Regions from separate parts of the Lactiplantibacillus sp. YT640 genome, predicted to be linked through region 1. Evidence: predicted binding sites of a transcription regulator. Region 1 holds the regulator's gene; the other holds the start of a gene.

Evidence for each region. The regulator LexA, encoded in region 1, represses DNA repair genes until DNA is damaged. The targets are predictions, from matches to a motif close to CNAACANNTGTTNG.
Region 2: a site for LexA is predicted at 2,478-2,491, ahead of ACOV1R_RS09335 (ATP-dependent DNA helicase). Genes of this name have one in related genera too.

The regions. Positions count from the first base shown of each region.
Region 1 is NZ_JBMNVY010000003.1:207,457-211,888, forward strand. Features, by position in the region: gene ACOV1R_RS03785 (lysophospholipid acyltransferase family protein) at 52-687, shown strand; gene ACOV1R_RS03790 (YneF family protein) at 744-980, opposite strand; gene ACOV1R_RS03795 (DUF896 domain-containing protein) at 1,078-1,317, opposite strand; gene lexA (transcriptional repressor LexA) at 1,469-2,101, shown strand; gene ACOV1R_RS03805 (DNA alkylation repair protein) at 2,191-2,421, opposite strand; gene ACOV1R_RS03810 (hypothetical protein) at 2,725-3,354, shown strand; gene ACOV1R_RS03815 (hydroxymethylglutaryl-CoA synthase) at 3,404-4,432, opposite strand, start outside.
Region 2 is NZ_JBMNVY010000012.1:65,092-69,523, forward strand. Features, by position in the region: gene ACOV1R_RS09320 (GNAT family N-acetyltransferase) at 1-235, shown strand, start outside; gene ACOV1R_RS09325 (acetate/propionate family kinase) at 362-1,558, opposite strand; gene ACOV1R_RS09330 (hypothetical protein) at 1,747-2,109, shown strand; gene ACOV1R_RS09335 (ATP-dependent DNA helicase) at 2,529-4,432, shown strand, end outside.

The sequences.
Region 1 (4,432 bases):
TGCCAAATTTCGTCATACTGTGAGCAGTTATTAAACGAAAGGAAGATCGTGATGTTTTATTCATTTATGCGCGGACTAGTCCGGCTAATCATCACCATTATTAACGGTCGGCCCCGCTATCAAGGACGGGAAAACCTACCAGAGGGGGCCTATATCTTAGTTGGGCCACACCGCACGTGGTTTGACCCGTTGTACTATGCACTGGCTGGCAGCCCAATGAAATTTAGCTTTATGGCTAAGGAAGAACTATTTAAGAATCCCGTTCTGCGGTTCATTCTCGTTCATGCGAACGCCTTTCCTGTCAATCGGCAACATCCAGGACCTTCAGCAATCAAGACCCCCGTCAAATTTTTGCGCAGCGGTAAGCTTTCACTAATCATGTTTCCATCAGGAACGCGCCACTCACAAGAACTTAAGGGCGGTGCAACCGTCATCGCTAAGATGGCCGGTGTTCCACTAGTCCCAACCGTTTACCAAGGCCCATTGACCTTCAAACAACTCTTTAGCCGTCAGCGGGTTACCGTCCGTTTCGGTCAACCGATTGATATTGATCGTAAACTGAAATTGGATGAAGCTGGTCAAAAACAAATTGAGACTAAAATGTTGCACGCTTTTGACGACTTGGATCGTCAAATCGACCCAACGTTCAAATACGTTGATCCTGCTACAACCCGTCAGAAACATTAAGTTCGATAATAAAAAAGTGTCGGTGATCGCAATTTAAAGCGAGCCGACACTTTTTACTACTTGTTATCGTTTTTAGATGCAGCTTTCATCGAATTCAACATCTGATGTAACTTCTTTTCGGATGGGCGTTGACCCATTTGCATCATCATACTACGAAGCATCTCTTCACTAATTGGTGGATTTTGCTTCAAGTAATTTTGCATATAGTGCCGGGCACCGAAGAAACCACCAGTTAACCCAACCAATACGCCGATAACGACGATTAAAATCCAAATTCCTGTAGACACAGTCATTCCCCTCCCTTATTACAGTCTTCATTAAACTAGTCTACACAAATTAATAATAAAAGAAAAGGAAAATTTGTCAGTTGACAAATTTTCCTGAAATCGGTTAATCATCTCGAAGACCGCGATCGCGTTGCACTTGACGGACCTTTTCTGGCGTAACCTCTTTACCATCTTTATCATAAACCTGAAGCATTTCAACTTGTTGCCGAAAACCGGCGCGAAATTCCTTCAAGTATTTTTGCCGCAACTCTTGACGTTCGGCTTCTTCTAGCTCGGTGAGCCCCTCGGCTTTCGCCTTATGAGCTAACTCATTGATCCGAGCAAGCAATTCTTTTGAAATCAAATCAGCAGCCCCTTTCACTCTTGAAATATACACGAAAGTAGACCCTAAATCAATTAATAGTGTTTGTCAACCGAACATTTGTTTGAAAGCTATGAAACGCTATGCTACAATTGGTTTAACCAATAATGAAAATAAAAAATGAGGTGCCAAGATGAGTAAAACATCGGAAAGCAAACAAATGGCCGTTCTTCGCTTTATTTATGAACGTGTCAATGAAAAAGGATACCCGCCAACCGTTCGTGAGATTGGTGAAGCCGTTGACTTATCTTCGACTTCGACCGTTCACGGCCACATTTCACGGCTAGAAAAAAAAGGTTACATCCAAAAAGACCCAACTAAGCCACGTGCCATTGAGGTAACGCCAGCCGGTTTCGAAGCACTGGGCGTCGAAACTACGCCACATCAAATTCCGGTACTTGGAACGGTAACCGCCGGCCAACCAATTCTTGCCGTACAGGAAGCGACGGATTATTTTCCAATTCCTAAGGAACTTGAATCATTCGGTGGCGACCTTTTCATGCTCACCATCCGTGGCGAAAGTATGATCAATATCGGTATCATGAATGGTGATCAAGTCATTGTTCGGCGTCAAAGTTCCGCTGACAATGGTGATATCATCATTGCCATGACCGATGAAAATGAAGCGACTTGCAAGCGATTCTTCAAAGAGGCCGATCACTACCGACTACAACCTGAGAACGACACGATGGCCCCAATTATCTTGAACAACGTCTCTGTATTAGGCAAAGTTGTCGGTTTATATCGCGACATGCTGTTTCAGTAAACTATCACCCACAAGATGACAATTCAATTTGTCATCTTTTTTGTTCGCCAGTTTTTAGAGCAGGTTGATGGCATGCCTACAGATTCCACTCACAAATATTTACACCCTTCCCGCCGTGCCAGGGACGAGAGCACGTTATTTGCGACAAAAGCACGCCCCCATTCCGAATTCACCTTGCCATAATCCCGCAATGCCCAACCGATTGCCTTCTGAATAAAAAAGTCATCATCACCCCGATTCGTTAGTATCGCCGTTTGTAAATTGGCAATCCGTCCTCTTTCAAGCCTAATCGAAGCGCGATACCTACTCGTCGCACCTATTTATCGGTAGCTCGTAAATATACCACCCACTTGTTGTAAACAACCGTGCGCTGAGAGATACGCTGCAGGCACCTTGCGCCAGGCATCAACACTATCCCACTGTGGCGTTACTGTGATTTGGTGGTAGCACCATTGCTATTGAATCAGCGGCGCCTGATTCTCCCGATGTATCGACAGAAAAAGTGCTGGCGTCAAATTGGTTATTAGTCGGATCTCTTTTCAAAATATTTCAAATCTGTGACGAACAGCCAATAGTTCAATGGTATAATGATTATACTATTTTAAACATTGGGAGTTGGTTACATGTTGTTCCTAGCCATTATGGGCTTGATTGTTTTTCTATTAGCATTATTTTCCGTGATTTACGCACGTCAAACCGGTGGTGGTTGGAAATTTCTAACACTAATTACGGTCCTCAGCGCCCTGGTCACCATCTACGCGGTCGTTAAATTGCCTTACTGGCCATACAACCAGTCACAGCAATCGGCGCGCAAAGCATCATCTAGCACGAGTACTAGCGCTAGTACCAGCAAGTCCAAATCAACGAGCTTGAGTTCCTCACAAGTCGTTTTTAACGAAGCCAGCACCAAACGCGCGGCCGCAACGACTAAGTTGAATGAAGAAAATATCCTTAAACAATTACAATCTAACTATCAATCGATTGGTACCGTTGCATTCACCAAGTCAACGAAAACATATACGATTACGCCAACCAATAAAAAGTACGTTAAATCTTTGAAGACGATTAAATCATATCCATCTCAAAACCAAAAAGCAATCACCACGATTACTTCGAATTTTAAATCGTTGTCAAAATCGCTCCAAAAGAATCTTGCCGCTGGTTACACGATTCAGTTGCTACAACCAGATACCACTGACAAGACGCTGTTGAGTGTCCAAGATGGTCAAATTATGACCAATAACTTCAAATAGGAAAAGTCACTTGTCTAGCAAATTTGCTAGTAACAAGTGACTTTTTTGTTTAAACTTGTTGATCCAAATATTGACGTTGTTCGTTCTTTTGACCGGTCAATACGAATCGATGGGGATCATCAGCATAGCTGACCGACTGATCATCGGCCCGCCATTGCAATTGATGACTGAATAAGGCTTCATACTCCGCCACACTAACTCGGCGACGACGAGCCAACCGTTGTGGTAGGCCATGATCTAAACCGGTCTGATAATCCGGCTGAATAACCCCGGTATAAAATTCACCCTCGGCACCCGAGCCATAACTGAATAATCCGAGTCGATTCCCTGGTTGTAACTGAGGATCAGTCAGTAACTGCGATAACAAGCTCAAATAGAGTGAACCAGTATACAAGTTACCAACTTGTCGATTTAGCTGACGCGCATGTTCGAAGTGCGCCAACCACTGGGCTTGTTTCTCGGCATCAACTAATGGTAACACGCTTCGAAGCGCTTTAAGTCCCATCTTTGTATATGGCAAATGAAAAACCAAGGCCGTCAGTGTGTCTGGACTAGTTTGAGTCGTTTGCAGGTAATTCTTAAACACATCTTGAAAATAATCAATATAGATATTAGACGAGTATTTGCCGTCAACTAGGGCTTCTGTATGATACAACGGTCGCCAAAAGTCCATCACATCTTCGCTCAGTAGACTTGACTCAGTACCCAGTACTAATACTTTAGGATCCGCACTAATTAACATAGCAACCGCCCCACCACCTTGAGTTGGCTCGCCCGGTGTGTTCAATCCGTAGCGTGCCACGTCACTACCAATGACCAGCGCCTTTTTATCTGGATGAACACGCACGTGATCTTGGGCCAGTTGGACACCAGCCGTCGCCGCATAGCAGGCTTCTTTCATTTCAATTGTTCGAACCCGCTGACTCAAACCGAGCAACTTAGCGACGTAAATCGCACTCGCTTTGGAATTGTCGATCCCCGACTCGGTACCGACGACTAATAAATCAATAGCCGCAATGTCAGTCGCTGTCAGCATCGGTGCGGCAGCATTAGCAGCTAACGTCACTACATCCTGACT
Region 2 (4,432 bases), on a different contig from region 1:
CGGCCGGGTCGTGGTGGACAAAAACCAACGCGGACAACACTTGGGCGCTGATTTAATGGCCCATATCGAACAGGTCGTACAGGAACACTATGCTGATTTGCCAATTCAAATTGAAGCCCAAGTGCCAGTACAAAGATTTTACCAGCATTTCGGCTTCACTTCGAGCGGTACCCCTTTTCTATTCAACCACACGCCCCACATCAAAATGACTAAACCTGCGCGACAACGCCAATAGCTGAGCACATCACATCGGCACATATGCGGGGACAAGAGCTGACTTAGCGCTATGCTGATTAGAATCCAAAACTCAAAACGCGTGACTCGGACCACAATCCGAATCACGCGTTTTTAATTGACTCATTTATTCAGCTTTAGATAACCGTTCAACGTCACGCACAATCATCAACTCTTCATTAGTTGGGACAACCATGACCGTTACCGGTTCGTCATCTTTGCTAATAATTTGTTCCTTACCGTGCATATGATTCTTTTCATCATCCACTGTCACGCCAAAGTATCCTAAAGCTTTAGTGACGCGTTCGCGGATCATCCATGAGTTTTCACCCACACCAGCCGTGAAGACAAGGGCATCAATTCCGTTCATTTCAGCAATATAGCTGCCGACATACTTCACAACCCGGTTAACAAAAATATCAATTGCTAGTTTTGACCGTTCACGGGTATCTTGCGTCTTATCAAGATCACGCATATCAGGTGACAAACCTGAAATACCAAGTAACCCTGACTTATGATTCAAAATATCAACAAAGTCTTCCACATCAGAGATCCCTAAATGGCGCATCAAGAATGGAATAATTGAGGCATCAATATCACCGGAACGGGTACTCATGGTAATCCCAGCTAGCGGCGTAAAGCCCATTGAAGTGTCGACGGCTTTACCATGATCAAAAGCCGTGATCGAAGCACCCGACCCTAAATGTAATGTCACTAATTTAAGCGAATCCAATGGTTTCCCCAATAGTTGGGCCGTCCGATTAGCAACGTAACGATGACTTGTGCCATGTGCCCCATACTTCCGCGCGCCAAATTTCTCATAATAATCGTAAGGAATACTATATAGGTAATTAACTTTAGGCATATCCGCATACAGCGAAGTGTCAAACACGGCTACTTGAGTCGCTTTTGGTAATAAATCACGGAATACTTCAATATAATAAGCCTGCGTTGGATTATGTAGCGGCGCATACTCAGATAAATCTTTGATTTTTTTCAAGGTTTGCGAGGTAATAACGACAGAGTCTTTGAAATCTTCGCCACCCGCAACAACCCGATGACCAACCCCAGTGATTTCACTAAGATGAGTCACAATATTATCGCTCTTCAGCCGTGTTAAGACCATTGCAGCGGCTTCTTTTGCATCAATTTGATCCTTAGTTTCAGAATATTTACTACCATCCGCCTTCTTAATTGTGAAAACGGAATCTGGCAATCCCAGCCGATCAACCATTCCCGATGCGATTACCGTTTCTTCGGGAACACTGAAAAGCTTCCATTTTAAAGTTGAACTGCCGGCGTTAATTGCTAAAATTTTTGCCATGACTATTTTTCCTCCATCCATCATCAAGTGTGCCTAATGCCAGTTTAACTAATAGTGGATACGCTTTCAAGGATTTGTTCACAAACTTTCAATTTTCATAACATTGCAAACTTAATTGTCGGCATATTATTTCTTTCATAAGGCGAAATTAGCCTATAATATAGTTAATAGAAAGTGAGGCGATCATGATGAAAAAAACGTTTACTTGGTCCGTCAGCAACGGCTTTGCTGTCCTCCTCCTGACCGTGGGAACAATTCTTGCTATCATCACTCTTGGTATTAGCTTTGGTTCACCAATCAGTGTCGACGCCATGGTCACAGCAGCGGCTCTGTGGCTAGCCGGTGTCGTCTTCTTACATCCAGCCCCTGTGAGAATTCTAATTCCCGTCATCACATTAGTCAGTCTCAGCCTTGGTTACGCCACCTACTTTAGCACGTCCGGTTCATGGTTGCTTGCGATTTTAGCGACCATTATCACAGCCGGCATCATCAGCTACGGTTTTAGTCTCCGCAAGAGCATTCGCCAACACCACAGCCATTGGTACGATTAACTTCCTAGTCTGATTCATTTTCTTCTAAATCAAAATCGTCAATCTAAACATCGCAACAGGCATCGGCGCCCTTATCGCGATGCTTTTTTATTTAGCTTTCAATCCAGATTGTTACCCCGTATCAGTTTTTCAAAGGCAAAAGTGACCAGCTAAGATTCGCTGGAAAAAATTCGGAATAGCATGCACCCGTCTGGCTAGTTCGTCCTACATTGACTCCCAGGCATTTTCGCCAATTGCTGGAACACGACGAGCCCAGATTCAAGCCGCCGAAGCCCGCGTCTTAAATATTGGTCTGCCGCAGCTTAACCATCATTTAAGGCCACATCACAGAGCCCCGCCCGGCATCATCAATCAACAGCAGACAAACACGAACAGATGTTTTATAATAGGAAGCGACTAAATTCAGAAGGGATGCTCCGATGGCAACTAGGATTGGAATTCGACAATTGGTAGAATTCGTCTTGCGACAAGGCGATTTAAATGAAGTAAAGAATAGCCAGAACACTGCATTGAACGGTGCTAAGATTCATCGTCAGCTCCAGAGTAGTCGTGGTGAAGACTATGATAGCGAAGTTTACCTGAAAAAAATTGTGACGATGAACGATACTGATTACATTATCGCGGGTCGGGCAGACGGGATTCAGTTAAATGATGATGGGGCGTTGATTGAAGAAATCAAAACATCCGATCAAGTCTTCGAGGACTTAAGTACCAACACGTTGACACTTTACTGGGGGCAGATCAAAGTCTACGGTTACCTGTTACTGCAAGAACATCCCGATCTTGAGCAGGTCACGTTGCAGCTGACCTACTTTCAAGTCATCAATGAAAAAATCACGAAGACCCAGCAAATCCTTCACCGGGCTGAACTAGACGCATTCTTCCACGACTTAATTACAGAATATGAATACTGGTTGACATTACGAGCCGATTTACGACGACAACGAAACGCTTCTATTGAAGACTTGCCATTTCCGTTTCCAGCTTTTCGGCCGGGCCAACATGAATTGGCTGGCGCTGTTTATAAGACAATTCGGTTGCAAAAACGCCTCTTTGTCGAAGCACCAACTGGGACGGGGAAAACGATCTCAACGCTATTTCCGGCTATCAAAGCAATGGGCGAAGACGTGATTGAGCGCCTCTTTTACCTGACCGCTAAGCAAAGTACGCGCCACGTTGCTGAAGAAGCGGTCACGCTAATGAGTCATGACGGACTCAAACTGAAAAGCATTACGCTAACTGCCAAGGATCAGATTCGGTTTCCCGAGGAACAAGATGTACTTCCGGAAGATAATCCTTATATGATTGGCTACTACGACCGACTTAAACCAGCACTCAAGGATCTGTTGACCCATGAAGACCAGATTACCCGTTCCGTGATTGAACAGTATGCTCGCAAGCATACTGTCGATCCGTTTGAATTTTCACTCGACACGTCGCTCTTCTGTGATGTGATTATTTGTGACTACAACTATCTTTTTGACCCATTAGTCTATTTACAACGATTCTTTAGCGAACGTGATGACGACAACTTTTTCCTTATCGATGAAGTCCACAACCTTGTTAGTCGCTCCCGTGATATGTACTCTGCAGCCGTTAGTGACCAGCCAATCAGTGCGTTGCTAAAATTAGCCAAGCCCGATAAAAGTCAGCCAAGTGACGACTTACAACGCGAACTCAAGAAAGTCCGGCGTAGTTTTACGCGCATCAGTAAAACCTTGATTGATGACCAAGTAACGGAACAGGTGCTACCTGATCCCCCGGACAAATTATTACGCACCCTCAGAACATTTAATGAATTTGTGACTGACTGGTTGGCGCAACAAAAGCCGGGGCCACTGCTCGACGCCGTCCGTGACTATTTCTTCGCCTGTCTGACCTTTGTTAAAATTGGCGACCTATATGATGGCAGCTACCAGACGCGCTTCGTCCTTGACGGTCATCACTTAACGATCAAGGAACTCTGCCTAGATCCCAGTGACTTTCTTAATCGGTCATTAGAGCTCGGCAGTGGTGCTGTCCTATTTTCTGCGACGCTGACCCCGATGGCTTACTACCAGCGGGTGCTTGGCGGTGAAGCCAACAGTTTGGCCTACCAGCTTCCATCACCATTTCCACCAAAGCATCAGGCCATTCTCGTCACCCAGTACGTCCAGACAACGTATCACGAACGCGAACATAACGTGCCCCGGATTATTGCCAGCTTGCACGCCATGTTGACGGCTAAACATGGCAACTACCTCGTGTTCTTTCCGTCGTATGGCTATCTGTTGCAGATCAAAACTGCCTTTGAAGCCGCCTACCCTGATGTGGCAACTACCGC